DNA from 3 places in the Desulfosarcina variabilis str. Montpellier genome. Region 2 is predicted to be linked to each of the others. Evidence: riboswitches for the same ligand, from Rfam matches in the RefSeq annotation. Region 2 holds a riboswitch; each other region holds the start of a gene.
What was found. Region 2 has a riboswitch for cobalamin ahead of Dvar_RS38185 (TonB-dependent receptor plug domain-containing protein). Riboswitches for the same ligand answer to the same signal wherever they lie in the genome.
Positions count from the first base shown of each region.

Region 1 (10,525 bases), 520 kb from region 2:
TGGCTGTGCAGGCTTCTGCCCGAGGTTTGGATATGATACTTAAGCATCTGACTGCGCACCGATGCCCCGTATTTCTCCCTGAGGGCGACGGCCCAGATCCGGCGGGCCACCCGGCCGATCACCGTGTATTCGGGGTCCATGCCGTTGGAGAAGAAATAGGACAGGTTCGGTGCAAAGCTGTCCAGGGGCATGCCCCGGGACAGGTAGTACTCTAGATAGGTAAAGCCATTGGCCAGGGTAAACGCCAGCTGACTGATGGGGTTGGCCCCGGCTTCGGCAATATGGTATCCGGAAATGGATACCGAGTAAAAATTGCGAACGTTTTTCTCGATGAAATATTCCTGAATGTCGCCCATCATTTTCAAGGCGAAATCGATGGAGAAGATACAGGTGTTCTGGCCCTGATCTTCTTTAAGAATATCCGCCTGAACCGTGCCGCGCACATTTTCAAGGACCATGGCCTTGATTTTTTCATATTCATCGGCAGATGGCTGCCGGCCTTTTTCCGCGGTGTATTTTTCCACCTGCTGATTGATGGCCGTGTTGAGAAACATGGCCAGCATGATGGGCGCCGGGCCGTTGATGGTCATGGATACCGAGGTGCTCGGTGCGCACAGCTCGAATCCATCGTAAAGGACCTTGACATCGTCGATGGTGCAGACGCTGACACCGGAATTGCCGATCTTGCCGTAAATGTCGGGGCGCCGGTCCGGATCATACCCATACAAGGTCACCGAGTCAAAGGCCGTGGACAGGCGTTTGGCATCGCTGTTGGCCGAGAGCAGCTTGAAACGGCGGTTGGTGCGGGCCGGGTCCCCCTCGCCGGCGAACATGCGCGTGGGATCCTCGCCCACACGCTTCATGGGAAACACACCGGCGGTAAAGGGGAAGTAGCCCGGTAAGTTTTCCCGTCGCAGCCAGCTGTAGATCTCGCCAGGATCCGTATAGCGGGGCAGGGAGATCTTGGGAATTTTCTGATGAGACAGGGACTCGGTATACAAAGGAACGCGGATTTCCTTGCCGCGCACTGTATAGACCAACTCGTCACCGGAGTAGGCGGCTTTGGTGGTCTGCCACGCATTCACCAACGCTTCGGTTTCCTCATTGAGCGCCTTGCGAGCCTTGGCGATTTCGTTTTTCAGGCGATCGACCAGGGCTGCCGTATCTCCAGAGAGCGCCTCCTGCGACAGGGTCTTGGCGGTCTCTTCCAATTGCCATACCCGCCTGATGGCGTCGGCCTGGGCCTGGGTTTCCTTGTGATAATTTCTTACTGTGTCGGCGATTTCCGCCAGATAACGGGTGCGTTCCGGAGGAATGATAATGGTTTTGGAAGAGGACTGCTTGGAATCCGGACGCGGCAGGCTGGAATCGAAGGCCACACCGGTTTTTTCTTTGATGGTGTCCAGAAGGGCATGGTAAAGCGCGGTGACGCCATCATCGTTGAATTTGGAGGCGATGGTACCGAACACCGGCATGTCATCCGGCATACGATCGAACACCATGCGGTTGCGTTGCACCTGTTTGCGCACGTCGCGCACGGCATCTTCGCCGCCGCGTTTTTCAAACTTGTTGACCACCACCAGATCGGCAAAATCGAGCATGTCGATTTTTTCCAGCTGGGACGCGGCGCCAAAATCGCTGGTCATCACATACATGGACAGGTCCACCAGGTCGATGATGTGGGAGTCGCCCTGGCCGATGCCGGCGGTTTCGGCGATGACCAGATCATAGCCGGCGGCCTTGACCACATCGAGCACCTCCCCCAACGCCTCGGGGATTTCCGTATGCGAGCGCCGGGTGGCAATGGAGCGCATGTACACCCGCGGACTGCCGATGGCGTTCATGCGGATCCGGTCGCCTAGAAGGGCGCCGCCGGTTTTACGGCGTGAGGGATCGGCACTGACGATGGCAATCCGGATATCTTTGAGATCATGGAGCATGCGCAGGATCAGTTCGTCGGTGAGGGACGATTTGCCGGCGCCGCCGGTGCCGGTAATGCCGATGACGGGAACCTTGCGATCGGCGATCTTTTCTTTCAGCGTTTGCCGGAAATTTGCCAGATGACCGTTTTGTTTGGCTTTGGCCTGTTCAAGGGTGGTGATCAGATTGGCCACCATGAGTTTATTGTCGGATGTCAGATCCGACAGATCCGGGGCGCTCTGGTTGGCCCGGGGAAAGTCCATCAACTCGACCATGTGGTTGATGATGCCCTGCAGCCCCATGCGGGCGCCGTCTTCCGGGGCGTAGATCTTGGCCACCCCGTATTTTTCCAGCTCCTTGATCTCTTCGGGCACGATTACGCCGCCGCCGCCGCCAAACACTTTGATATGCGGCGCGCCGCCCTCTTTAAGCAGATCCACCATATACTTGAAAAACTCGATATGGCCGCCTTGATAGCTGGAAACGGCGATCCCTTGGGCATCTTCTTCGATGGCGGCATCCACGATTTCCTTGACCGAGCGATTGTGGCCCAGATGGATCACTTCTGCGCCGGTGCTCTGTAAAATACGGCGAAAGATATTGATCGAGGCGTCGTGGCCGTCAAAAAGGGATGTTGCCGTCACGACCCGCACATTGTTGGCTGGCCGATAAACCTGGATGGTGTCGTTCATGCGTCCTCCTGTGGCTGGTCCTGGTGATTGCGTGCCGTCGAGCGGGTGACTTTCCTTTTTTCCGTGATCAGACCGATGGGGTCAGTCCGGACAAGCATGGAAAGTTGCTGATTGTAACGGCTGCATGACTCAGGCCGCAGCGTCAATGAACACGTTGGGGTTACCCGGAAAAGGCCGGGAAACAATATCTTAACATTTTCAATGCAAACATCGTTAAATTCTAAAAAGCCAATTAAGATGCATTCTCATGGCACATCCCCAGAATGTTGCGGGTCTGATAATCGATATACTCCTCAATGGCATAGTGATTGGCCAGGAACCAGCGCCGGAAGGTCCACATGTGGCCCAAAACGGAGATGTTGTGGGCCATCAGGTCGAGCTGCTGCGGGGAAATCCGCGGCATATCTCCGGATGTCATGAGTTTGGCCAGAACACTGGTGAAAATGCCGGTGATGCGGATTTCGTTTTCCAGCACGATGCGCCGCCATTTGTTGGGCAATGATTGGGTTTCCTGGTAAATCAAAAGGATATGGTCGTTCATGCGATGGCAGACCATGAAATATTCGCGGATCACCTCGGCCAGCGGGTTCTTGCCCCGTTTGGCCCGTTCCAGTGCGTCGGCCACGCCTTGCTCGATTTCCGCGTGAATGGCATCGCACACCAGATAGAGCACATCATCTTTGGTGGCGATGTATTCGTACAGCGAGCCAATGGAAATACCGGCGGCCTGGGCAATCTGGCGGGTGGTGGTTTTATGGAATCCATTCTGGATAAAAAGGGTGACGGCGGCATCCACGATCTGGCGACGCCGTTGCTCCACCAATGCCTGGTTTTTGACCAGGGTCGGAATTTCCTTGTTTGTTTGTTTCTTTTGCGGCATATCCAAATCGTAGAAAATTAATTGAAATTCTTCAATACAAATGAAAAATCCGAGCGAACGCTCAGTCGTATTTCCTTGTAAGCCATCGACCCCGGTTTTGTCAATCGGAAATTGAGCGATTAGCCGTTCGATGTTAGCGATTAGCAAATTAACCGATGCCATTACCCTGCCGTGACGAGCAGGGTAACCGCATTTATAATAATTCATGCCGACTCACATGGTAGTAAAAATAGGCTAAAAATCCAGATTTTTATAACGAATTAAAATGATTAAAAATATGCGGTCGATCGGGTCGTAGGGGCAGGCCTCTGTGCCTGCCCTGTTTTTTCAGGCCCCTGTGCCTGCCCTGTTTTTTCAGGCCCCTGTGCCTGCCCTGGTTTTGAAGTCGGGCCATCATCTTGTTGTGTGGATCGGCTAACAAAATAAATGGGAGGGGTAAAGGGCAACCACGGGGGGTTGCCCCTACGGTGGCCGTGATAACCACAATGCCGTGAATGGGCTTCAACCAGGTATCACCATGTCATCAAAGAAAAAACAGGCCTAACGGCTGATTGCTGAAAGCTGACCTTGGGTTTCTTAAACCGCCCTTTTCAGACTCAAAAACAGCGGGCAAATCCGGGCATTCAGAAAAAATAGAAGAGAAATTCCAAATGCGGTTACCCTGGCCGTGACGAGTCCTGAAGCTTGCCTGGCGCCCGGTTTGATGATAATCCTTTAACATGCTTGAAAAGACATGCCATCGTTTCCTTTGTGTGGCCCTTTGGGTCGTTGTTTCGGGCGTGGGGATTGAATCCACCGCGGCGCAGGAGTGGGGGCTGGCGGTTTACGGAGGGCAGTTGACCAAGGAAACGTGGGAGCGGTCCATATTTCCGGGCGCTGAATTTGCCGATGCCGCCCTCTTCGTGGTTGCCGGCACCAGTAGATTTGCAAAATTCTGGTCCGGCCGGCTCTCCCTTGAAATTGAGGCTCAGGTGGGCAAATACATCGGTGATCAGGACCATTGGGAATTCAATCTGCCCCTTTTTGGACTACGCTGGCACCGGTTTCCCTGGGATCATTGGTTGGCAACGAGTTTCGCCTACGGCATCGGACTTTCCTATGCCACCCAAATCCCTGAAATTGAGCTTGAAACCAATGATGAAAGCAGCCGTTGGTTGATCTACTGGTTCGGTGAACTGACCTTTGCAAAACCAACAGCTGCCTGGGAATTTCTGTTGCGCCTGCACCATCGTTCCGATGGATTCGGCACCATGGCCGAGGATGGCGGGTCTAATGCTCTATGTGCCGGACTACGGTTGTTTTTTTGACGGTTCCGTAAAAAGCCCGATATCGGCGTTATGCGTATCCCTCGTCACTGCGGAGTACTTTTGTGTACGCCTCATTCCTCGGAATCCACAAGCCTTGATCTCGAACTTTTTACGAAACCGTCTGAAACGTGAGGTTAAACGCCTTATTCTTTTTGTTTAGACACCCCGGCCTCATCAAAGGAAGCCATTTCGCGCATGACCCGGCAGGCGGCATCGACAATATCCATGGTCAAGGCCGCGCCGGTCCCTTCACCCAACCGCATGTCCAGATCCACCACCGGGGTGAGCCCCATCATTTTTAGCGCTGCGGCCTGGGCGGTTTCCACGGACCGGTGGCCGCTGATCAGATAATCTTTTACTTCAGGCTTGATCAGATAGGCAATCAGACCGGCGGCAGTGGAAATGACGCCGTCGAGGACGACGGCAACGCCCTTGGACGCTGCGGCCAGGGTTGCGCCGGCCATCCCGGCAATCTCGAATCCACCCACTTTGCACAGGATGTCCATACCATCGGTGGGAACCGGCTGCTGGAAATCAAGTACCTTTCTAATGACCTTGATCTTATGGCGCATGCCTGCATCATCCACACCCGTGCCGCGTCCGGTGGCCTGTTCAGGCGCAATATGGGTTGCCGCGCTGATGATGGCCGATGCGGCGGTGGTATTGCCGATCCCCATCTCGCCCAGGCCGATAATATCCAGTGGCTGCCGGGTATGGGCATCCAAAAAACAGGTCATCCCAGCCTCGAGGGCCTGGATGGCTTCGGCATCGGTCATGGCCGGCGCCAAGGCGAAATTCCGTGTTCCGGGGCGCACTTTTTTGTCGATCAGAAGCGGATGGGGATCGATTGGGGTGCTCACGCCCATGTCCACAATGCGCAGGTCAATCCCATGATGGCGACACAGCACGTTGATGGCGGCACCGCCGTTCAGAAAATTGGTGACCATTTGCCCGGTGACTTCGGACGGGTAGGCCGATACGCCTTCTTCGGTGATGCCGTGATCGGCGGCAAAGACAAACACAAATTTGTTGTCCACCCGCGGTAAGAGGGTTTGCTGAATCCGGCAGATTTGGATGGCCAGTGCCTCCAGCCGTCCCAATGCGCCAAGGGGCTTGGTCTTGTTGTCCATCTTGTGCTGGATGGCCGGCAGCAGGGTTTTTTCAACAGCTGTGACAGCCTCGCCGATTTGCCGAAAAAGGCCGGACGTGGAGGAAGGGCCGGCTCCAATATCCGATGGCGGGGCGGCTGTCGGCGATGGCCGGACGGTTGTTGCGGGCTGATGGGCGGTTCCGGTAAAATCCAGAATCACTTTCAACACCTCGCCGGCCAGGACCCGGGGCAGCATATCACCTATCCGGGCCGGTACCACGATGGCTTCAACCAAGTGCTCAAAGGCGGGTTGATGGGACTGGATGATGGACAGAGCTGCAGTCATGTTCTGCCGGGTCAGGCCGTAGGCGCCAAACAGGGATGCTTCCCGATAGTGGATCAGATTGAGCAGGTTGGTTTCAATGGACTGGTTTTTGCCCAATCCACTGAAAAAGGCCAGGCGTCCGCCTTTGGCCAGCTTGACAACGCTTTGACTGAAGGCAATGGGATCCGGACAGGCATTGATGGCCGCATCGAATTCGCTCTGATGGGTTTCCCTGTGGCAGTCGATCCGGCAGGTTTTCAAAAACGGTTCGGCCTTGGCGATTTTTTGGGCGTTTTTTTCGATGACCAGGGGAATGCCGCCGCGGGATTGAACCACCAGGGCGGCAATCAACCCGACACTGCCGCCGCCGTAGATGATCACCCGCTCGCCGGTCCGTATATCCAGCTTGTCTATGGCGTTGATCGTGCAGCCGACCGGTTCCGCAAAACAGACCAGGTGCGGGGCCATATCGCCTGGCACCGCAATCAGGCTTTGCGTCGGCGCCAGCACGTGGTCACTGAACCCGCCGTCAAAATGAAAGCCCATGATCTGCATGGATTCACATAAATTTTCACGGCCGGATGTGCAGTACCGGCAATGGCCGCAGGCGCGGCCGGGCCAGACCGTAAAACGATTGCCCTTGGCATCCTGGCCAATCAGTTCATGGCCGGGAACCCGCGGAAAAATCAGGTCCCGGTGACCCTCGTTCCACATTTTGGCATCCGTGCGGCAGATACCGCAGTATTGGACCCTGAGGCGGGTCATGCCGGCTACAGATTCCAGCTCCTTTGCCGGACCCATATGGATCTGTTTCAATCCTCTGAGTATTAATTGCATGCGCCTGCCTCCTCAAAGGGTCGTTCGGTCAGGGTCAAGCGATAGATGGCCGCCTGGACAAATCCGCCGGACTGAACCTGTTTTAACCGATCCCTGACTTGATCCAGCTGATGCATTGGAAAAACACTGGCCTTGTCCAGGCCCACGGTAAAAAATGCGTCTTCCTTGATGCGGATATAGTCGTCGCCGCATTTGATGATTAACAGATCCATTGGCGCTTTTTTCCTTCTTCAGTCGGTTAGTTGCCCAAGCGTTGCCAGGCCCGCTTCCGGTTGACGATTCTGGGCCTTGACCCAGCGTTTGAGCGTGGCAAAGGCCTGGCCGTCATCGATGGCGTTGCCGGCCATGACCATACCTTCATCAATCGATGCCGCCTTGCCGGCCACATTCAGAATCAGGGCCGTGTTGAGGACCAAAGCCTGGCGGCGGGCACCGGTGCCGTTTTCCCGCCCCCGGATCAAGGCCACGAAACGCCTGGTTTCCTGCTGCGGATCGCTTTCCGGCGCCAGATCGCCCGGCGCATGGCGCGCGATGCCCAGCTCGGCGGGCGTTAATTGATACTCGCGAATACTGCCGTCTTCCGCTAATTCAGCGCACCAGGTGGGGCCGCATACCGAGGCCTCGTCCATCCCCTTGTCGGTTCCGTCAACAGCGCCGTGGTAAACCAGAGCGCGTTGATAACCGATTGCTTTCATGACCCGGATCACCGGCCCAATCATTTCCCGGGCATAAACGCCCCGTACGCCGTGGCGGGGCATGGCCGGATTGGCCAGGGACGCGGCGATGTTCAGGGTGGAACCAAAATGAATCTGGGACAGAATACGGCCCAGGGCCATGGGATGAATGGCCGGACTCATTCCATTGAACAGGCCGATGCCGGCTTCTGCAATGCTGTGGGCCACCAGCTCGGCGTTGCATTCCACGTCCACGCCCAGGGATTCGGCCATGTCCACGGTGCCGCAGACCGAGGTGATGGCCCGGGCGCCGTGACGCGCCATGGGCACGCCGGCGGATGCGGCCACAATGGCGGCGGCCGTGCTGATGTTAAAGGTGTTAAACGCGTCCATGCCGGTGCCGCTGTTTTCCATCAGGGGCATGCCGGATGCCGAAACTTTGACCGTGTCCAGTGCATAGATCGCTTCCCAGGCGCCGGCCACTTCGGCTTCGGTTTCCCCCTTGGCAGTAAGGGCCGCCAAAAATGCACCCTGCTGCATGGCCGTGGTTTTGTCTTCCAGGATAAAGGTGAACGCCCTGCGGGATTCATCCCGGGTCATGTCCTTCCGGGCGATCAGGTGGGTGATCAACTCGCCAAAGGATTTGTCCGTATGCATGCTCTTTTTTACTCCATTTAGGGTCAATCGAATTTAAGAGCCGGACAGGTGAGGAGACGGGACGATGCTGGGCGTATCAATTAAAAACCCGCTTTGAACCAATCCTGTATCCCTTCGTCTGAACGGCCGGACGAAATCGATACGGACAGCTTCCAGCGGGTATCCGTGGGGCGGCATACAGTGATACGATGATAACACGCATGTTGCCAGGCAATGGACAGGCAGGCTTTCTGGCTTACGGGCATTGGTAAAAGGGATTGTGTTTAACAATCAAGCAAAAAACACATACCCTCCCATTCATCGGTGATAAATGGGGGGCTGTTCCTACTGGCCGCGCCTTCCCATCGACACCCTGTCGACAGTGGCCTGGCAATGTTTTTTTAAACAATTGCGCAAAGCGGCACCTCGTTCCCGATCACAGCAATGGCTGGTATGCGATGGCTTTTCACCATCTTTCCTTTTAACGGGGCCGCATTTGACAATCGGCCCCGCACCTGTCAGCCGAGAAGGCTATAAGCAAAATTGATTGCTTTTGTCAATGTTTCAGTCTTCAGGCCGGGCCAGAAGCCTTTGAATGGATGAATTACTGGCCCGGTTGTCCATTGTCGAGCGCCACAGCGGTGGAACCAGGGCCAGCAATACCATGGCGGGATAACCAGCGGGCAATTGGGGACTGTGCGCGTGGTGGTGCAATAATTGGTAATGCCGGCCCGGATGGGCATAGTGATCCGAATGGCGCCCAAGGTTGAAAAGAAATCGACTGGTCAGGCGGCCTCCGGCATTCCAGCTGTGGTGAAAAGCGACGTCTTCATATCTACCGTCGGACGCGATTTCGCGGGCCAGGCCGTAATGGCCGATATAATTGACCGTCTCAAGCAGGCACACGGCGATCATGGCCTGGAAAACGAAGTAGAAAAAGCCCGGCGCACCAAAGGCCAGGGCAATTCCGATCAGCAAGACCACCTGCCCAAGCAAAACCGTAACCATGGGATTGTTAAGATTCCATACGGGACGCCGCTTTTGTTCCTGGCGTGCGGCTTCAATGCTCCATATGCGGTTGAACCCGCCGGAAATCGATCGGGGCAGGAAATGGTACAGCGATTCGCCCATTTTGGCTGTGGATGGATCCTTGGGGGTCCCTAAATCCTGGTGGTGGCCGATCACATGGTCCATGCCCCAGTGGGCGTAAAGGACGGTGGCCAGCACGATTTTCGAGAGCAGGTATTCAAGACTGCCTTTTTCCCGATGGGCCAATTCATGGGCCACGGTAAGGCCCATGACCGCTGAACTGATGCCCATGGACAGGGTAAACCCAATCAGTTCCTCCACAGACAGGGACCACTCGGTTGCCACCGATGCGCCCCACACGACCATGACCACCTGAAGGGGAACACACCCCCAGAAAACAAGGCGATAGATCAAGTTGCCGGAAAGGGCCTGTGCCTGGTCGGCCGTTGGATTGTCGATATCCTTGGCAAAGGCCAGGTCCAACAGGGGAACCAGGCCAAAAACAAGCAAAGGCGTTAAAAAGATAAACAGGTTGCCGGACATCAACCCGATGATCACACTGACGGGAACGAGATAAATCAACGCATACTCCAACGCCTTCATAGAATGCTCCTTATACGGTTTGGCTTCATGGGGGCTTACAAATAGGCTATGAAAATGAGCAACAGGTCCAGACCCGTTATTTCGGACTTTAGCTCAAACTGAAATTGGGTTTGAGTAAATGGAATCGCATTATAGCCTTGTCGCCGTTACAGTGCAACAACCCTGGCTGTTTATCGTCTGAAAAATGAGAATTATTCCAACCTTTACAAACCGCAGGTGAAAAAATAGCGTTGATCGGTTTAAACCACGATTTCCCAGCAACGATGAATGGTCTTGCGTTTGTGTACATAATCTTCAGGAATCGTGCGGGCAGTGATTTCCTCTATCTGAGATACGTCGAGGGCTTCCATGCGGGCGGTGAAATCTTGATGATTGGTGGAGAAAAACAGCCTGGCACCCGGGCGAAGAATCGCCACCACCGCCTTCAGGAGCCGGGGATGATCCTTGAGAACGTCGAAAGTGATGTTGCGGGTTTTGGTGCTCGAGTAGGAGGGGGGATCAACCACGGCCAGGTCGAAACGCATGCCTTTGC
Region 1 is NZ_CP159846.1:7,943,954-7,954,478, reverse strand. Features, by position in the region: gene icmF (fused isobutyryl-CoA mutase/GTPase IcmF) at 1-2,612, opposite strand, end outside; gene Dvar_RS36005 (TetR/AcrR family transcriptional regulator) at 2,845-3,492, opposite strand; gene Dvar_RS36000 (hypothetical protein) at 4,212-4,799, shown strand; gene cobT (nicotinate-nucleotide--dimethylbenzimidazole phosphoribosyltransferase) at 4,943-7,051, opposite strand; gene Dvar_RS35990 (hypothetical protein) at 7,042-7,263, opposite strand; gene trpD (anthranilate phosphoribosyltransferase) at 7,282-8,382, opposite strand; cobalamin riboswitch at 8,585-8,895, opposite strand; gene Dvar_RS35980 (alkane 1-monooxygenase) at 8,926-9,993, opposite strand; gene Dvar_RS35975 (class I SAM-dependent methyltransferase) at 10,233-10,525, opposite strand, start outside.
Region 1: linked by a shared signal. The riboswitch ahead of trpD (anthranilate phosphoribosyltransferase) and the one ahead of Dvar_RS38185 (TonB-dependent receptor plug domain-containing protein) in region 2 are both predicted to bind cobalamin.

Region 2 (10,525 bases):
GTTCAAGGGAACGATCCCAACCCAAGGGTGCGCCAAGATCAAAGGAGAGCATGGTTTCCAGACCCTCGATTTCAGCACCCAGGCCGTTCTCATACGTTTTATAGGTTTCGCTTACCTGGACATCTACAATCTTATCGTCTATATCCGTGTGGAAATAGGTCACATCCAAGGACAGGCCCCATACCGGCCGGTCGAATCCCACACCGGCATCCCAAGTGAAAGAAGTTTCCGGATCCAGGTCGGCATTACCCTCTGTGATCATGATACCGTCCTCTACCTCCCGCTCTGAATATATGGCCAGCTGAGAGGCGCTGGGCGGAACAAAGGCCTGGCCGGCAGTGGTGTGCAAGCGAGCGCCCATATCAAAAAGATAATTTAAACCCGCGCGGGGGCTGAAAGTAGAGAATTCTTCTGAATTGGCAGTGAAGTCGCTTTTGTAGGGCGTATCAACGGTTTCCACATTAAACGTATCGTAACGTCCGCCGGCCGTGGCGGTCAACCGCTCGTCCACGAACTTCCAGACAGTCTCCAGATACCCGGCCCAGTTTTCACGGCTCTCATCAGGAGAGGACGGCGCCTTGCGCGTGCCATCGTCATTGTAGCTACGGCTTTCCTTGTCGATAATCTGATAATCGACACCTAAAAGGAACCGGTGCGCGGACCAGGAAATCTCATCCTTGATTTGGAGTCCCCGCCAGCTGGTCTCCGAGTCATAGCTGCGATAGGCCGGCACAATTTCTGAACCGCTGTAGCGCCTGTAAGTTTCAGACTCCTCGCCGGTGTAATAACCGGTAAAGGAAAGGTGGTTGTTTGCTCCCAGGCCGCCACCAAGGGTAAAATCCATGCCATAATTATCGATGTCCTTGTTTCCGGGCCGGGTATCGCCATCAGCAAGATCACCCGGCGTTTCGATATCGCGGCCCTGGTAAAGGTCACCGCTCACATCGATACGCCAGGTTTCACCCAGATCGGCGCCCAGACGGAGCCCTCCATTCTTGGTCTCAAAGCTGGTATTGGCTCGTTTTTCACCATTGCCCATGGTAAGGTTGTCCTGCTGATCGTATCGCCGTCCGTAAATATCGAAGTCAAAACGCGAGCCAAGCCCCCCACCCAGGGATGCCTTCTGAAAATTGGTTTCAAAGGACCCAAAGCCGATTTCGGCATTACCGGTCAGCTCCTCGGTGTTTTTCTTGGTAATGATATTGACCACACCGCCCATGGCCTCCCCGCCGTAAAGTGATGAGGCCGGCCCTTTGAGGACTTCGATGCGCTCGACATTATCGACCAGAACGGTAGCCAGGTTGGATGCGCCCACCGGGCGACCATTTTTCAGGGTCAGCGAACGCTTGGTGATGCCGGAAAATTCCGGTCGGAACCCCCGGATGCCGATACCGGCCAGGGCGCCAGGGTATTCGATAACACCAATGGAAGCATTCTTTTTCAATTGTTCGGTGACCGTTTCGCCCACAGTCATTTCGAGATCCAAATTATCAATCACCTCGATTTTAGTAGGGATTTTTTTCACATTTGTTTCACTACGAGTGGCTGTGACCACCATTTCGTCCATTTCAACGGATTTTTCCGCCTCCTCGGTAATCTCCTCAGCAAGCGCCGGCATCCCCGTCGTCAACACCATCGCCACAATTATGATCAGCAGTTTCAGAACAGTTCTTTCATTTTTTCGCATCATTGTCCTCTGTCTCAGTCTTTCCGTTGTAGTTGCAGGGCATCGAACGAACGGCATCCGCCCCAATGGTCGGTCAGGGCAAATGCCATCCTTAAGTTTAACAAAAACCATTCATGGGGCTTAAAACGTATACGTCAGACCAACCCGATAGTTTCTTTCAGCCATCAGGTACCCCCGAACCCACTCGACCTGATCGTCAAACAGGTTCAACACACTGCCGCGCACCTCCCAATGGTCCAGAAAACGGTAGCGCAGGGTCAGATCCCAAAAATCGAAACTGCCCTTTTCTTCATCTTCATAGGTGTCGTAGTTGGTGATCATCTGAGGTCCCACGAGTACATGACTCAACTGGGTGCTGAAACCGGCATAGCTGACACTCACACCGCTTTTCACCTCGTAGTCGGAAATGTATTGCAGGTCTTCGCCAGTATCTTTGTCATCCTTGGTGGTATTGAAGGCGGCGTTGGAGTAAACAGAAACACCGACCGTCCAATCGAACATCCGGTCAATCCACCACTGGAAGTTGACGTCGAAACCGGCCATTACGGAATCGCCGTGGTTTTCGTAGGTGCTGACCGCATCACCGTCCACCTCATCGGTAACCTGCACGATCTTGTCTTCGTAATCGGTATGGAAGTATCCGACTTGCAGGGTGAAAAACTCGTGAAAGAGATCAACGCCCACGTCATAGGTCAGACTGGTCTCGGGATCCAGATCCGGATTCCCCAGATAATGCGTGCCGTTGCTGTGGACATAGTCGGCAGAGAGTTGATCGGCGGATGGCGATTTGAAACCTTCGCCGACGTTGGCCCGCAAGCGCAGGAATTCATCGATAACCTTTACGCCGATGCCTACCTTGGGAGAAACGTGATCGTAAACCTCATTTTTTTCGTTGAAATCAGGCAAATCACCGGTTTTGGGTCTCACCGTGGTGACATCGAAGCGATCGTACCGGACCGCGGCAATGACATTGATGCGATTATCCCACAAATCCAGGGAGTCCTGTGCGAACAGGGCCTGGGTATCATACTCCATGCCCGGCGTGTAGGGCGTGGACGGCTGCCCATCGGACACGCCCTCGGACTCCTTTTCCAGCCATTCCAGATTGAATCCGACGAGCAGCCGGTTCCAGGAATTCATGTGCCATTCGAACTGATGGTCGGTTCCTAATGTTTCGTCGATGTATTTGGTCTGATCGGATTCCGCAACCGGGTCTCCCCAGTACCAATGATTTTTATCCCGCAGGTAATAGGCCAGGCCCCGCCAGTGGACCGCATTACCGAAATAATCCCCATTGTATTCCAGATCGGCATAGGCGTGGTCTTTCTCGTTGTGTTGACTGGCGTCCTCCCGATAGCGGGTATACGCATCGCCGTCCCAATCGGGTGATTCGCTGGTCAGATCGGCATAGTTACCTCCCAGCCGAAGCTCGTGGTTTTCGTTGACGGTAAACACGAGGTTGCCGCCGACATTTTTCCGCGTGACGCCGGTGTTGTATACGGTCCCGAATTCAGGATCATCATAGTCATCGGTGTCTTCATAGGAACCCGTCAGATGGAAACGCAACCTGTCATTGACCTCGCCACCGGTAGACAACTGGCCCTTGTAGTAATCGAAGCTTCCCGCATCACCGCCAACCGAAACGAAAAGATCCCCGTCTCCTTTTTTGGTGATCAGGTTGATCACGCCCCCCATGGCCGCCGAGCCGTACAGGGCCGATGCCGGCCCCTTGGTTACTTCGATCCGTTCGATGCGGTCCATATTGATCTTGGCCGCATTGCCGGTGCCCACCCGATGACCGTCAACGAGCAGCAACACGTACCCTTTGACGTCATCTCCGTGGCTTTCGGTCCGGAACCCCCGCAGGCCCACGGGACTCAGCAGGCCGTTGTACTTGTGGAAGTGGCCGGTAATATACTTGCCGATCAGGTCGCCGATGTCGAGTGCACCGGACATTTCGATCTTTTCCCTGTCGATCACCTGAGTGGTGACCGGCACATCGATAGCGCGTTCCTCACTGCGGGTGGCGGTGACCACCATTTCATCCACGGACTGGGTGCCTTGCGTTTGCTGGCCAAAGGCAGCCGCACTCATCATCAACATGATCACCATTGCCGTAATCATCCTCTTCAACACTGTCCTGTTTTCATCTCTCATCTTTTCTGCATCTCCTCTCTGATTGATAGAGGGGGCAGCATTGTCCGTATAGCGAACACCTGAAATAAAAAAGCCCCTAACGGGGCTTGATAACTTCTCGATAACGGACAAGGGGCTCCCCCTGCCGGTATATAAAAAGTCGACCGAATCCACGTCAGTACGATTCACTTTTTTGACTGCAACCGGCAGGTCTTCTGGCTTCGCCGTTCGATGGACGGCCTTCCCATCCTTTTTCAACAGGACAGTGGCATTAACGCCCATGAATTTCTCAGAGCCTGTTTGATAAATCCGTCGAAGGCCCGCTAAACGGCGTTGGAAAGTGACTCAAAATGCTCACATATTACATATATGCTCCGCTTTTAAGCCACTTTCCGCCTTGTTATCGGGCCTGATCCAGACTTCTCAAACAGGCTCTCAATTTTGATCTTCCCCAGAATAGGAATATACAAGAGACAGCGTTACAGCGTCGGGTACGCTCCCGTTTTTCACGGGATTCCCTATTATCGCCCGGCATTAATATGTTCCAGGCGACCGGTTACAGGTTATATTGATATACGTTTTTTTCCTCCTTTTCAGTGGTTCTGAGTCCGGACTTCTAATGACGGGGAGATAGGGTGAGGGAGAGACACGGGGAAAAAGCTATCTCTCCCAATCTCCCCGTCTCCGATTCACCCAATCACCTTGTCACCCAATCTCCCACTCACCGATCACCGATCACTGATAACCGATCACCGTTTCTCATCATCACTCCACTTATCCGCAAACCCCACAGCAAAAGCCCGGCAAGCCAAATCGACAAACCCGCCGTTGTTACCTTGCGAACGGGTAGGCGCCAACTTCTCCCGGTATTCGGCAAGGCGCCGGTAATCACCACCTATCGCACAGGCCACCTGGGCGGCATAAGCACCCATCACCTCGCTCCAGCAGGTGGAGGGCAGCACGCCCCAGGCAAATTTATCCTTGAGATGCGCCATGGCAGCCACGGCAGCCACAGTCACCGGATCACGCTCGATTTCGGTAAAATTGTCACGCAGCAGTCGGGCCTGTGTTTCATTCAGATGCCGACAGATGGCGTCCTGCAATCCGGCCCGATTCAGACCAAACCGCTGGAGGTGAATCTTGGCCGAGCATTGACCCGCCGGTGTCAGATTGTTCTGATTAGCCAGGGTCTGTTTAACCGCTGCCTTTACCGCCCGCCCGATCAGTTCTCCGAGCTTGGCATGCTTGCCGGCGCTGGTCAGGGGCGGGTCATCGGTCTGCATGGCGGCCACGACAATCTGGTCGGTACCCGTGCCGGTGGCCAGGCCGTCAGAATAACGCGAGTTCACAGCCAGTTCCTGGAGGGCCGCACTCTTGGCTTCTGTCGCGGTCATGACGGTTCGGGTCATGGCGCCGGGAATCAGCGGCTTATTGATCAGGATCATGCTGTTGATGGTGCCCGGTCCCGGCTTGCTTTCCGCCGGCGGCAGTGTTTCGAACCCGTCGGCAGTCTCGAAAATCGAAGCCGGGTCACCGGCCCGTCCGGCATTGCCTTCGACGCCGCCGGTAATCACGGCCACCACCTGCAGATCGCGGAACTGTTCACACACAAAGGCGGCATTGTTCATATTGGCCGCCGTGCCCATGGTGGCACAGGACTCGGCTGGAAGGCCGTATGGCTCGCAGGTCCGCTCACGGTAGAGGGTAGGATCACGCCACAGTTTGGCTGCTATGCTGTGACTGTGACCGGCCGGCTCGCAGCTCTGATGGTTGTAGATATGCTCCAGCCCGTCCTGCAGGCCACCGGCCGCCCGACAGGTGGAAAGCACCTGGTGGGGCCGGATGAATCTGGCATAGATGATCTTCTCTTCGCGGTGGATCTCTACGCCTTCGTAGTAGGTTTCGATCAGCATCCTTCTTTCAATGCTCCTTATAGTTATTAAACCTTTTCTCCGCGTCTCCCCGTCTCCCCTTCCCCCGCTCTCCCCTTCATTTTCATCAGTCTCTGGCTTTATTAACCGTCCCCAAAGCCAAAACAAAAAACACCAGCCCGGCCACACTGAGCATGGCATAGGCCTGCCAGGTGGGAGACTGGCCAAAGGCCGTGCTGCGAATGGCATTGGACGCATGGGTGAGCGGCAGAACCGACAAGGTCTTCTGAGCCCAGACGGGCAAGCGGTCCAAGGGAAAAAACGTGCCGCCCAAAAAGGCCATGGGTGTGATGACGAAACTGGTCAACAGGCTCTGATCGGCGTGGGATTTGACCAGCATTGCCAGGGCCACGGCCAGGGAGGCAAACACGAAGCTGTTGAGCAGTACCGCCAGCCAGAGCAACGGCCCGTAGTTCAGATGCACGCCGAACAGCAGGCTCAGGATCAAAATCACGCCGATAGCCATAAGCGCGCGGGTCATACCAGCCAGCACCTCTCCGGCGACATAGGCGATATTGCGGATGGGTGCGGCCTGAAATTCCTCAAAAATATACCAGTAAAAACGCGCCACATTGATATCCGTGGCGATGCCGAAGCTTTGGGTCATGCTGCTCATGGCAATCAGGCCGGGGATGAGAAATTCCAAATAGGAACGGCCATCGACCCGCACCGCGCCTCCCATGGCATAGCCAAAGGCGATTAAATAGAGCAGCGGCGAAACCGCCATACCGGCAATCTGACGTTTGAACCGGCGTTTGAGAATCAATACTTCGCGGAGGTATACGGCGATGAATCCTTGCATGGTTGTGCCTTGCGTTATAGGTAACTATTGCTTTCTCTCATTGTTGGGTTTCGCTCTGCTCTACCCAACCTACGTAATTAGAGTGTTAAGTTTGAAGTTTGAAGTGTTAAGGAGCGGATCGGATCTAATTTTTAAAAATCGATAGAATACCTTTACTTAACACTTAAAACTTTACACTTAACACTGATTAATAGCTTTTAGTGCGCACCATGACCGGCATGGGCCTTACTCGCATGCCCACCATGCCCGCCACCATGTGATCCATGCCCATGACTACCATGCGCCTGCCCGCCATGGACCGGCTTTGTCTCACCTGGAGCGGCATCCACCTTCTTGCCGGTCAGGGATAAAAACGCATCTTCCAGGTTGACCCGGCGCAGGGTAAACCCATTGTTGCTGGCCGCACCCGACGCCTGGGCTGCCTCCCGGCTGGGAAAGTAGGTGGATTTCATTCCATCCTCGGTGACCCAATCGATGGCCCAATGGCCGACACCGGCCATCAGCGTGGTGGGTGTGTCCACGGCCACGATTTGCCCACTGTCCAGAAACGCCACCCGATCGGCCAGAAACTCGGCCTCCTCGATGTAGTGGGTGGTGAGAAATATGGTCGTGCCTTTTTGTTGAATCTTCTTGATCAACGACCAGATACGCCGCCGGATACTGGCATCCAGCCCTACCGTAGGCTCGTCCAAAAATAAAATACGCGGATCATGCAAAAGGGCGCGGGCAATCATGACCCGGCGTTTCAAGCCACCGGACAGCTGTTTGACAAGACTGCCCGCACGATCACTAAGCTCGATATAGGTCAACAGTTCTTCGATGCGCTGTTTACGGGCTGACGCCGACATGCCGAACAGGCGGCCGTGGATATCCAGATTCTCGCCCACGGTCAGCTCGCTATCCAGATTGATATGCTGGGGGACCAGGCCGCACTGCCGTTTGGCCGCCATGGATGCGGTTTTGATGTCATGCCCGTTTAAGGCCGCCGTTCCCGCCGTCAGCCGGGTCAGACCGGTGAGAATACGGATCGTTGTGGTCTTGCCGGCCCCATTGGGACCCAGGTAGGCGAACAGTTCGCCTTCGGGAACGCGCAGGTTGATGCCGGATAGGGCCTGGTGGCTTCCGTATGTTTTTTTTAGGTTTTGTATGTGAATCATAATATTTCCTATTAATGAACAAGAGGGGGAGAAACGGGGATGGGGAGATGGGGAGATTTTCATCCACCCACTCACCCCATCCCCACTCACCCTATCACCCTATCACTGTCCACCGGCCACCGCTCTTCGCGATTTCAATTTCTCAACATTATCGGCGATCTCCATAAGCGGCTGGCGGCGCACCCGATGCGGCAGGGCCAGTTCGGCGGCGATCTGGATATCCTTTGATTCCACCTCGGTGCGGCCCTCGTAGGCGGCCAGGGTCTTGGCGGTCTTCAGGATGATGATGTCTCCCCGGTGTCCGTCCACACCGACATCCAGACAGTATTGAGCGATTTCATAAAGTCGTTCCCTGGCGACGGCTACCTGGGAGTATAGATTTTTGGCGGCCAGGATACGTTCGGTCAATGCCTCGGATTCGGATGTCCACTGGCTGATGAAATCCTCCGGGTGATCATCAAACGCGGCACGTCGCTCCATAACCGCCACGCGGTCGTCGGCGCCGGTGATGCCTTCGATATTGACACACAGCCCGAATCGGTCGAGCAATTGCGGCCGCAGTTCGCCCTCCTCGGGGTTCATGGTGCCCACCAGGGTAAAGCGGGCCGGATGAGAAAAAGAGACCCCTTCCCGCTCGATACTGTTAACGCCCATGGCCGCCGAATCCAATAGCACATCGACCACATGATCGTCGAGCAGGTTGACTTCATCCACATAAAGGATGCCGCGGTGCGCCGCGGCCAACAGTCCCGGCTCGACCCGTTTTTCTCCTTTTTTCAGCGCATGCTCCAGGTCCATGGTGCCCACCACGCGATCCTCGGTGGCGCCCACGGGCAGTTCAACCACTCGCACCTTGCGCGTCTTTGTGGGGGGGACACCATCGCCGGAAAGGTTCAACAATTGGGCGATTTCCAGATAGACCGCCTCTTCTTCTTCGGGCGCCAGCTGAAAGGGATCATCGGCATACACCGCAATTTCCGGCAGGATATCGGCCAGGGCCCTTACCGCCGTTGACTTGGCGGTGCCTTTTTCACCCCGGATCAGCACGCCGGAGAGCCCGGGATTGATCACGTTGAGAATCAGAGCCAGTTTCATCTTCTCCTGACCAACGATGGCGGTGAAGGGGTAGATCGATGCTTTTTTCACAGTTGTTGTCCTTTCACAATATTGACCAGGCTTTGGGCCTTGAGGTCGTCGATTTTGAAATAGCGGGCCTGAAGAGCGGCTGCCAGGCGCTGAGCCAAGCCAAAGGTAACCAGGCCGGCCTCCTCGGTATCCACCACGATATGCTGAATCCGCTCATCCCGGCCCATGGCCGTGGCCAGACGCATGGCTTCATCCACCGGCTTGCCCTCGCCCAAGGCGACATTGCTTTTCCCGTCGGTGATCAGAATCACAATAGGACGGGCGGATGGGTCCTTGAGCAGCATGTTGCGCACCTGCTCAAAGGTTTTGGCCAGGCCAGCCGACAGCGGGGTACGTCCGCCAACCGGCAATTCTCCAAGCAGTTTGCCGGCCAGGTCCACTGAGGTCGTGGGCGGCAGATTGACAATGGCTTCGTTTCGCCGAAACGAGATCATGGAAACACGGTCCCGTTTCTGGTAGGCGTCAAGCAAAAGCGACATGACGGCCCCCTTGGAAGCGGCCATGCGCCCCCGGGCCCCCATGGAACCGCTGGCATCCACGGCAAAAAAGAGATAATTGCCGATACGCTTCTCGCGGATCTTTTCGCGGATGTCTGTATCGGTCAGCTTGACGCAAAGGCCGTTGCCGTTCCCGTTGCTGCGCGATTTCTGATAGGGCGCGGCGGCCCGCAAGGTGGCGTCCAGGGCAATATCGCCATGCTGGCGGTTCATGCAGCTTTTAACGTATCGCCCCTGTTTCTGGGAAACGCGGGTGCGCGACCGGCGCCCGGAACCCCGCCGGAACAGGCGGTCTTTGGGAACCGAGAGCGGCTTGACCTTGAAGGTCGCACCGATCTCAAAGATGCGATCCTCGGCAGACTGGGGTTGCGGCGTCGCCTGGTCAGGCTCAGACTGGTTTTCGCCCGGTGACTGATCCGGCTGGGACGATTGAGGCTGCTCCTTTTCCTGGCCTTCCTGCTGTTCAGGCGGCTGCTCCTCCTCCGGCGGTGGATCTTCCTGGGGTGGTTCGTTGTCCTCATTGTCTTGAGAATCCTCTGGCGGTGGTGGTGGCGGCGGAGGGGGCGGCTGCGCTTCCCGGCGCCGGTGCACCAACACCATGGGCGCCACCTGCCGAATGTGATCGACGGTCACCTCGTTTGCCGACGCCAGAGCGGCCACAGCCAGGGCGGCCTGTTCCATCACCAGATCGGCCCGATGGCCGGCCACATTGTTTTCGGTACACAATTCACCGATGAAGCTGCGCAGATGACGGGGCATACGCACCCCCGGCAGGTTTTCCCGGCCGGTCTCGATCCGGCGGGCAATGGCCTGGTTCTTCTCGGCAATGGCTCTCATAAAAGCGGCCGGGTCATTGTCAAATTCCTCTCGACGCTGCATGAGGGTCACCCGGTCGTCAGGGGATTCAGCGCCGGCGGTTTCCACACACAGGCCAAACCGATCGAGCAGCTGGGGGCGCAGTTCACCCTCCTCGGGATTCATGGTGCCCACGAGAATAAACCGCGATGGATGGCAAAATGAAATCCCCTCGCGTTCGATAATGTTCTCGCCCGATGCTGCCGCGTCCAGGACGATATCCACGATGTGATCGTCAAGCAGGTTGACCTCGTCCACATAAAGGATTCCCCGATGGGCATCGGCCAGAAGCCCCGGCTGCAATGCACGCTGCC
Region 2 is NZ_CP159846.1:8,459,991-8,470,515, forward strand. Features, by position in the region: gene Dvar_RS38180 (TonB-dependent receptor plug domain-containing protein) at 1-1,690, opposite strand, end outside; gene Dvar_RS38185 (TonB-dependent receptor plug domain-containing protein) at 1,808-3,811, opposite strand; cobalamin riboswitch at 4,011-4,395, opposite strand; gene Dvar_RS38190 (adenosylcobinamide amidohydrolase) at 4,573-5,736, opposite strand; gene Dvar_RS38195 (ABC transporter permease) at 5,822-6,556, opposite strand; gene Dvar_RS38200 (ABC transporter ATP-binding protein) at 6,754-7,713, opposite strand; gene Dvar_RS38205 (ATP-binding protein) at 7,816-8,859, opposite strand; gene Dvar_RS38210 (putative cobaltochelatase) at 8,856-10,525, opposite strand, start outside.

Region 3 (10,525 bases), 1.3 Mb from region 2:
AGGCAGCGGGATGATCCGTGAGCGAAAAATGGATGGGTTTGTGAAACTGGCAATCACCGGTCCAGACGTCGAATCCGGGCCGGATTTCGGTTTTGATGAATCGTAGATTACCAAAAGTACCGGCGCCGCTCCAGCAGCATTCGAATCGTTCAATAAGATTACAGTTTAGATTCAATGCGGTCTGGGCACAAAGACCGTTCTGGGGCGTGTAACAAATATGATTGGGTTCCAGCATCTGACTATTCCTTGTTGCCCCCCAATGTTGCATAAAAAGATTGAGAAAAACCGCCAATTGCTACAGCCATCGAATACGAGACTTATCCGACGATCATTTTTAGAATCAACCACCGGTGCATTCCAGAATGGGGCGAATCTTTCTCCATCTTTTCCCCTCCGGTTTTTGCAACATTGGGGTTACACCTGATCGCACCGTAAGCTTGAAATAAAAAAAAGGCGCATTGGGCTTGAGCGATCCCCCCAAAAACGCCTTCACTTCATACGCACCATTAAATCGGCCGCATACCGTAAGGAACCCCTAAATTAGTTAGGCAGATCTATTTCTATAGATGTGTCTCCAGGGCTTTGTCAACCATTTTTATTTTTCGTTAGATAAAACAGCTATGAGCGGATGATTGCGGCACGTATCCCAAACGTTTGGCGATATCATTCCCACCCATTTTCCGTAAGTCAATCCCATCCAGGAGAAAATGAAAGCGTTACCGACAATCAGACAAGGTCCTGAAAGAATGCCGCCACCAAATATTTTTGCCAAATTCGCGCCACCCCCAGCTGCGGAAGAGATCCTCGATATATAAGGGTCTGCCAAGGGTTGCGGTATTTTGCAGTTCTCTGTTCATACAATTTCTAATCTTTGATCATTTGTTCGGATAAACAAATACACCGTTCCGGGACAGATCATGATCAAGCCGCATAAACCTTTTGAGGTACGCCTGGTGTACCGCTTGGGGATTCAGATCCGGGAACAGTTCCGGATGAAACCATTTGGCCAGATAGGCGTATCCAACAATAAACTGGGGCGTGGCAAAAAACTCGACCGGTATCACGTACACTTGATTGTTTTTTACCGCTTCACTGCCAGAAAAGGCTGGCAGATCCATTACCTGTTGTCGATGGTGTCGCACAAGCGCAGGATCATCAACACCGAAACCAAACCCGCCGTGAATGTAATCCATGATGATCAGCATATCTATCTTTTGAGTAACCAACCATTCCGCATCAACAGAGGGTACCCATCCCCCCCTTGACGGCAGTTTCGCTGCAGTATTAGCGCATCCGGTTATTTCATTTCTCTTTGGGATCCCGGCTAATTCATCTGTAAACGTCTGCATGTCGTCGACGCTGCCCCATCCGGTTTTAAAAAAAACCGTTGGTTTGTCTGTAACTGTTTTTGTTCTGTTGGATATCATTTCCAGAATAGCGTTGAACCATTCAATATACGCTTCTGCCTCTTTTTCTTTGCCAATCAGAACCCCCAGCGTCTCTAGATTGGCAATGAATTGTGAAGCGTCATGAAAATCAAGGACAGCAACCGGGATATTCGGCTCCAGGTGGGCTACCATTTCATCAAACCCGCTGACCGGGATGTTGGCCGCGAGAAAAAGATCTATTCCGGCACCATATATTTTTTCATAGTTGAGTTCATATACATTTTGTCCGGATTTGACCACTGCAATTTTATCAAGACCGGGAAATATCGTCTCATCCAATCGCCTGCATCTTCCGGCCACCTTATCCCAGGCATCAAGAATCATTAACGCGTCAGCGGTTGCGATATGACTGAAGGCGATTCGTTTGACCGGATGCTTGACTGTAACCTTCCTGCCCATGCCGTCTGTGATGGTCTCATAGCCCGTTTGGGAGGAAGATTCCTTTTTTACTGTATGCGTCTGGCTCGCTGCCAGGTTAAGAATAGTATTACCCGGTGCCTGAATTCCTTCTTGCCAGATTTTCCCGCTCGCCAATGCGACGTGGACGATGAGCAGCACGATAGCCAGCAAAGCAGCTAATGATTTTTTCCTCATTTTTCTCTTTGGTTTCTGTTTTCATCACCATTGTTTATTTTTTTGCAATATCCAGCTCCAAGGGCATCATGGACGTTTCAACAATCGTGCTGTCCACGGCCGAAAACCCAACGTTTCGCATGGCGTCGGCGATTTCACCGCTATTGAACATCAAATCCTGTCCCGAAAACATCCATGACATGCAGCTCAATACAAATGCCTCCGGCCGGGTACGCTCATGCGTGGCGCCATCGGCCAGACTGACGAATACGCCCCCCGGTTTGAGGGCGCGATAAATCTTTTTGATCATGGTCTCCAGGTCAAAGCGAGCAAAATTGAGCGTTGCGCTGGCCCAGATCAGATCATAATCCTCACCGATGGGATCGTTGAGGTAATCACCGGCCATGGTCGTTACCCGATCGGCCATCTCATACTCGGTGATGAATTCCTCGGCCACCTTGGTTACCGCCGGTTGATCAAAAACAACCCCTCTCATGCTGGGATGTTCGGCCACGATGGCAATGCAGTGTAGCCCCGGTCCGCCACCCAGATCCAACATTTTCTCAAAGGATTCAAAACCATCGATTTGGGCGACCCTGGCGGCCATTTTTTGAGCGGTCCCCCCCCGTTCGTAGTTGGCCATGGACCGGGCATAGGCTTCCCAGATGGCTTCACCCCCCAAATCGGATGGCGCGTCACGGGGACCAAAGCGCACCGTATGCCCCATATCCGCCAGAACACCGGCGGACATTTTATCCATGATGGAAAACATCTGGCCTTGGTAGGCCGGGCTCTGACTGTGCAGGGCCGCTTGCGTGTCCGGACGGTTGTGGTAACAGCCATCTTTTTTATCCAGCAGCTTCAATGCCGTCAGACCATCCAGCAAAAACCGCGTGTACATGGGGTGGGTGCCTATCTGAGCGGCCACCGACTGGCTGGATTGCGGCGTTGCCAGGTAATCGAAAATGTTCAATTCAATGGCGGTAAGGAGCAATTTCGTTTTGGTGCGACCATTGATGATGTCATAGAGTGTATCCATTCGAATATCTAAATCAGGTAATTTTTGCATACGGAGTCTCCTTATTAAATTCTCTGTATTATTTATCCCATGTTTGCCTGCATGGTTTTAAAATCGGCAAGTCACCTGCAGCCCAACCGCTCCCGGATCGCTGTAAACGGCGTAATAACCGCTCCAAAAGCCAAAAGAATCGTATTGCTCGTCGAAAACATTTTTGCCATAGAGGTAGACATCAAAATGCGCTGTTTCATATCCGATCTTGGCATTGACGATTTGGTAGGCATCCCGTTTGTATTCGTTGGCCTTGTCAAAGTACATCTCTCCGTAGCCGATCAGATCGGCCCTGGCATATAAGCCATTGCAAAAACGGTACTGGGCGCCAATGCTAAAGGTGTACTCCGGGGCGTAGGGATTTTTATTCCCTGCATAATCCCCCATCACATCTTTGAATTCATCGAATTCAATATCGATGTATCCAAAGCCGCCAATCAGGCTAAGCCCATCGGTGACGCGGGTGGTCATCTCCAGCTCGATCCCCTTGCCGGTTGCTTCGGCTGCGTTGGTCAAATAGGTTTCAGCCGGTGCAACAGACTCGGTCACCTGCATGCCGGAAATATCCATCAAATAAGCGCAAGCATTGACAACCAACCGGTTGTCAAACAGCGTGCTTTTCGCGCCGATTTCATATGACCACAAGTCCTCTTCATCAAAGCTGTAGTATTGCGGATCCGAGGCAATAAAATTAAATCCGCCGGAACGATACCCCTTGGAGGCACTGACGTAGGTCATCATTGCCGGTGAGAAACTATATTTCAGGGCAAGCTTGGGAGTAATCGCATCCCATGAATCATCGATTTTCTTTCCGCTGATATGATCTTCAAACGTTTGCTCTTCCGTCTCATAGCGCAAGCCGCCAACCAGGCTGAACCGCTGAGACAGCGGATACGTCAGGTTGGTAAAAACAGCGTATGCCGTCCCGTCAATCTCCCTGTCCTTGACACCCGCCATGCTGGGATAGTCTGAGAAGGTTTCAGTATGGATATCTTTGAGATCCTTATCAGCATAGATTCCCGTAAGCCACTTCAGGCTACCATTGTCATAGTCCAGGCGCAGTTCCTGGGACAATTTACTGTATTGACTATCCTTATCGGTATGCATCAATGTTGCCGGGCTAAAATCCCAATCATTGGCAAGCTTGTCATCCTGGACGCTTCGCGCCGTGACCGACGTCAGTTGAAACGACCCGTTGACCTCATAATCGATTTTAAGGGATTGGAATTGGGATGCGCTATTGTTCTCACTTTTAAAATTGGAAGATACCTTGCGATACTCAGCAGCAGGCATCCCGAAAGCGGCCGCCCCGGTTTCTCCCAGATTCATCTTTACCCCACCCTCGTCGTATTGGATTTTTGATGCAACAAGAGAGATGTCCCACGGATCCGTCGGTGTCCACCTCAAATGGGCCCTGCCGAACCAGTGCTTTCTATCATCAAAGGGTTCGCCGGTTGTCGTGTTCTCGATAAACCCGTCTTTTTGGTGGAATTTACCTGCAATGCCGATAAAAAGCTTGTCTGCGAGGATAGGGCCGCTAAGGTTTGCGGTATAGGTCTGCGCCAAGCCGTCACCGGTCTCCTTGGAGAGCAGCTTGCCTACATCGGCGGACACTCTGGTCCGGAAATCGTTGTCCGGCTGCCGGGTAATGATATTAATCGCCCCGGTTTCCGTGTTTTTGCCATACAAGGTCCCCTGGGGCCCTCTGAGTACCTCTACGCGTTCAACATCGAGAAATGAATCCTCAAATCCAATATTTGACAGGACCGGGACACCGTCTACAAAAAGTCCGGCAGATACCGTCAGCGTCTCAAGGGGGGCCTGAATCCCTCGCATGGACGGTGAATACATGCCAGGGCCGCCATTGCAAAAAATCATGAAATTGGGGACAAAATCGGCAAGGTCAGTCACGGACTCAATTTTCCTGTCCTCAACCCCTTGCGCCGTGAATGCGGTGATCCCCATGGGTACGTCCTGAACATTTTCCTCTGTTTTCTGTGCCGTGACTGTCATGGGCTCCAGAAAATCTGACGTTTCAGACTCATTTTGGGGTGTTTGTCCGGCGATGACCGGCGGGATGGCTGAAAACAGCAGAATAACCGCGCATAGCAAAATCAATGGTTTTAAAAACATTTTCATCATGCTTCCCTTCTTCGCATCAAGGCTTTTTGATCTGACGGACCCAACCACGCATACTCCGGCCAACCGAGAGCACTTCAAATTGCCAAGGCTGCAGATTATAGTATATATGCTGGACCGGTGCTGGTAACTGACGCTCTTTTATTAGCCCGATCGTCTTTTTTAATGAGAATTTTTACTGGGCAGGTAACCAAAATATTTTTTAAAGGCCTTGGTAAAGTAGCTGGGGCTGGAATAGCCCACCATAAAGGCGGCTTCAGTGACGTTCATGCGTCCGTCGGAAAGAAAGGCCATGGCCGTTTCAAGACGCCGGTTGCGCAGGTATTCAAAGGGGGTGATACCGTAAACCATACGGAAACAGCGGTGCAGTTTGCTTCGGCACATTCCAACCGATCGGGCCAGTTGATTCAGATCGGGCCTGTTTTCCAGATCACCGGCCAGCAGACGCGCGGCTTCCCGGACACGATTCATGTCCGAGGAAGGCAGTGGCCTGGTGTTGGGGTTCAGGCTCTCAATGGCTTCGATTTGATCGATTTTATGGGCCATCAGTTCCAGGACCTTGCTTTCAAGAAAGAGGCGCCGGGCCAGTCCCTGGTACGGACAATTGAGTATCTGGAACACTGTGGTGCGCATGGCCGGTGTAATTTGGCCTTCATGGCGGGATATCCCGGCTGACAGATTCTCAAGCTGTGACGGCAGGACATCCATCTCCGCTTCGACAAAGGAGCAAAACCGCTCCAGATCCATCAGGATCGTAACGCGCAAGAACCGTTCCGTCCCGATGGTTTCAATCAGACCGGCCATGTTCGGAAAACAGTTGAAAACGGCATGACCCGGCTTGACCACCTTTTCCTCTTTTTGGCCCGCCGGCTGTATGCGACTGCAGCCCGATAGGCAGAAGCCAAATCCAAGGGGCGCCAGGGGAGGAACATACTCCAGGACGATGGGTCGTCGAAGGGTATAATCCATCGTGATCAATTGCATCCCGGATTTAAGACGGACGCTTTGAATGTGCCCCTTTCCTATGGACGGGGAAAGGGTGATCCGTTCATTTTTGGTTATATCCGTTAGGACTTGAAGCGATAGAGATATTTTTTTCATTTCAACCGTTTCCTGAAAGCTAGGCCGGGTAGTCCATCAACCGTTCAAAGTCATTTCCTCCCTCAGAAATCAGTTGCTTGAGATCAAAATAAAAATCCCCGCTTCCACAATACAATGGAAACGGGGATTCCGTGTTCAATCCCTGACGGCGCAACGACAGGCCGAATTGACTCCTTACCCGGGAGCGATGACAAGCCCATCCGCAGGCAGGTCTTCTGGCTTCACATCCATCCCGGCGGCCTTCCCGTTCGAGCATTGCCGAACAGTGACACGCATTGCCAGGATGCCCGCTTTGAACCAGTCAAAGCATATGTGTTACAGCGGCGGGTCCGCTCCCGACTTTAACGGGATTCCCTCATAGGTCCTTGCGAACGCCTGCGAATTAACAAACGATGTTGTTTAAAACATCTCAGATTGTGCCATGTCAATCGTTTTCCTAAACTGGGCGATTGTCGAGCTTAGGTTTTTATTGCCTGGCAATATCCAGTTCCATGGGCATCATGGGCGTTTCTGCAATCGTACGCGCTATGGTTCTTTTTGATGAAGGAACCCCGCTGCCCGTGGGAGCCTATCAATTAACCAGATTCCCTTTCATTTTCCAACTGCGGGCGGTTATCCGCTTCGTCCATAATCGATGATAGACGCCTTGTTTTTCCAGCAACGCCTCGTGCCTGCCGCGTTCAACAATTTCTCCCTTGTCAATGACGAGAATCTGGTCCGCATGCCGGATGGTGGACAATCGGTGGGCAATGACGATCAGGGTTTTGTTGTTGACAAGCGCCCCGATGGCTGCCTGAATGTATTTTTCGTTATCCGGGTCGATGCTGGCCGTGGCCTCATCCAGCAGCACAATGGGCGCATCCTTGAGGATGGCCCTGGCGATGGAAATTCTTTGCTTTTCACCGCCGGAAAGAGAGCTTCCCGCTTCGGTGACCAGGGTGTCATACCCCTGGGGCAAGGCGCTGATAAAATCATGACATCTTGCCGCGCGGGCCGCAGCCATGATTTCTTCGTCGGTGGCATCGGGTTTACCGAATCTGATATTGTTTTTAATGGTGTCATGGAACAGATAGACCCGCTGAAACACCATGCTGATATTCTCCAGCAGACAATCGGTGGTCATTTGCCTGATGTCCGTGTCGCCGATAGTAACCGCGCCCTCGTTTACGTCCCAGAACCTGACAATGAGATTGGCAATGGTTGTTTTGCCGGAACCCGATTGCCCCACAAGTGCGGTCATGGTGCCGGGCCTGGCGGTGAAACTGATATTTTTCAACACCGTTTTGTCATCGTAGGCAAAGCTGACGTCCTGGAATCCAATCTCGTGATTGTCGATGATAATATCCCGGCCATCCCTCCCCATGATGGGTTGATTTTTCAACGCCTCATAACGATTGAGGCCTGCTTCTCCCACTGCAAAGGTAGGAATGGCGCCGCCCAGATTCATGGCCGGCAAAAACACGTAAAAGGCAAAGATCACAAAAACCAGCGTAAACTCAATGCCAAGCGTTCCGTCTTTGTAAAATACAAGGCTGGTCCATAGGATCAACGCTGTGGCCACAAGAAAGCCCGCCTTGTAGACAAAACCAGGCGGGATATAGCGTTTTTCAAACCGGATGCTGCCCGCTTTGGTATCTCGGATGGCTTTTTTGGCGGTCTTGGCTCTCTTCCCCGCAATATTGAACGCCTTGATGACCGAAATCCCCATGGCGTATTCCAGGATGGCCTCGGTGAGCTTGCCCTGCTGTTCCTGCCTGAGGGCCGACTCCTCCCGGCAGATCTTTTCTATCCACCCGGCAAGCCCTATGGACACACCCGACACAATGATGGCAATGGCACCGATGCGAACATCGGCCACGGACAGCATCACACAGCCGATCAGGGTCATGGCAACGGCGGTGACCATGATATCCAGATCCCGTATGGCCCTTTCCTCAATAAAGGTGAGATCGGTCGAGATGATCGCGGCGACCCGGCCCAGATTCCCCCGGGTAAAAAATCCCATGGCAAAATACCGGAACCGGTCGCCGATACCAAGCCGCTGCCTTTCGCAGGCATCGTAGGTCGCCAGAAACATGAGATGATCAATCAACCAGGCGAGCAGTATCCTGATGAGAACCGCCGACAGCATGACCACAAACACCAGGAGAATGTCGCTTTCAGTCAGCGTGTCATTGGCCAGTTTTGTAAAGGCATAAAGAAGCATGGCCACCGGCACATTGGCAAACAGGCTTTCAAAAAAGGCCAAAAAGATTCCCCGCTGAACCCGTTTCCGATGCCGGCCCAAGAAGGCCATGATGCGTTTGTAATAGGCAATCATCTGGTGCCTCCTCCCACGTTGATACTCCACCCGGCAACTTTTTCATGGGCCTGCCACAGCCGCCTGTAAATCTGGCTTGACTGCATCAGCTCCCGATGGGTGCCTGCCTGGTGCACCTTGCCGCCATCGAGCACCACAATCTGGTCCGCATGCACAATGGTGGACAGACGATGGGCAATGACAATCACGGTTTTGCCAAAAATCAACTCCCCCAGGGCATCCTGGAGCTTGTCCTCGTTTTCGGGGTCGGTGAAGGAGGTTGCCTCGTCCAGAATGATAATCGGCGCGTTTTTGATGATGGCCCGGGCAATGGTGATTCGTTGCCGCTCCCCGCCGGACAGGGTCGAGCCGGACGCCCTGACAACAGTATCGTATCCGCCGGGTGTCTGCATGATGAAATCATGGCAGCAGGCGGCTTTGGCGGCCTTGACAATTTCTTCCTGGGTGGCGTCGGGCTTGCCGATGCGGATGTTCTCCTTGATGGACATGCGGAACAGAAAATTGTCCTGGGACACATAGCTGATGCACTGCATCAGATGATCAACGGGAATATCCCGGACAGAGATCCCGCCGATTTTGATATCCCCGCTGTGATAGTCCCAAAAGCGAACCAGAAGCCTTGCCAGGGTGGTTTTGCCTGCGCCGGATTCACCCACGAGCGCACTCAAGGTATTTTCAGCAAAAGACAGCTGAATATCTTCCAATACATTCTTGTCCGTGTAGGCAAAACACAAATCCGATATGTCAATATCAAAGCGTTTCGGCATCTGAGGATGACCACTGGTGCACAGTTCTTCCTCCTGGAGAATGGCCAGAAGATGGGCGGATTTCTCACGTAGCACGGCAACGGCGGGTGCAAAAGCCATCAACCGCAGAAGCGGGCCGCCCATGGAGAGGGCCAGCATGATCGAAAGGACCAGCTTGCCGATGGCCAGTTCCCCGGCCATATGGAGGTACAACCCCGCGGGCAAGGCAAAAAGAAGCGGAGAGGTCATCACCACCTTGTAAATGGCCGTGTATTTCCATGAGGACTTGGCCCAGTCGGCGGTGTAGGTTTTGAAATCCGTGACAGAATCGCTGTACTTTTTATAGGATGTGGCGGTTTGGTTAAAAACCTTGATGACCTCCATGCCGTTGATATAGTCAACGATATTGTCATTCATGTTTTTTGAGGCCGCATAATAGGCCTTCAGTTTTTTTACACCCTGAAGCATGACGAGCAAAAAGGCGGTCATCCCGATAAGCATCACGCCCAGTGTTGCCAGGGCCATTTTAAAGCTGATGACAAAAAGCGTGATCATGGCGACAACCAGCGTGGCAATATTGCCGATGCCCTCGGGTATCATGTGCGCCAAAAGCAGTTCCATTTCCTCGACATTGTCGACAAAATTCTTTTTGATTTCCCCATGCCCCCTTTTCCGGACATTTCCCATGGGCATTTTCAAAAGCTTTTCCGCAAGGGCCGCTCTCAAGTTGGCCAGGATGCTGTAGGCCACAAAATGGGAGTGATCCAGCCCCAGATACTCAAGGCCGGTTTTTACGAGCAAAAAAACAAGAACAAGTGCTGCCACGGTAACCATATAGCCTGTGGGTAAAGGGGCGTTGGCAAATAGTCTCGTAAAGATATGGGCAACCACAAGATAGGCCGCCATATTTGCCACGCCGCTGAGCAATAGCTCGCATACGGAGACAATCAGTCTGCCCCGGTAAGGGGCGGCAAAATCCAGTATCCCGTTCGGTTTTCGTATTGCTTCTTGCATAATCATCCCTTGGCTGTTTCTTTCATCGGGTATGGGCATCTCAGTTCCGCCACCGCCATTGGGCATTTAAAACCGCCAGTTCACTTGCAGACCAACCTCTCCCGGATCGCTGTAG
Region 3 is NZ_CP159846.1:7,169,879-7,180,403, forward strand. Features, by position in the region: gene Dvar_RS32410 (helix-turn-helix domain-containing protein) at 1-235, opposite strand, end outside; gene Dvar_RS32415 (ABC transporter substrate-binding protein) at 876-2,042, opposite strand; gene Dvar_RS32420 (methyltransferase) at 2,077-3,090, opposite strand; gene Dvar_RS32425 (TonB-dependent receptor) at 3,148-5,232, opposite strand; gene Dvar_RS32430 (helix-turn-helix transcriptional regulator) at 5,392-6,330, opposite strand; cobalamin riboswitch at 6,518-6,724, opposite strand; gene Dvar_RS32435 (ABC transporter ATP-binding protein) at 6,902-8,650, opposite strand; gene Dvar_RS32440 (ABC transporter ATP-binding protein) at 8,647-10,410, opposite strand; gene Dvar_RS32445 (TonB-dependent receptor) at 10,477-10,525, opposite strand, start outside.
Region 3: linked by a shared signal. The riboswitch ahead of Dvar_RS32430 (helix-turn-helix transcriptional regulator) and the one ahead of Dvar_RS38185 (TonB-dependent receptor plug domain-containing protein) in region 2 are both predicted to bind cobalamin.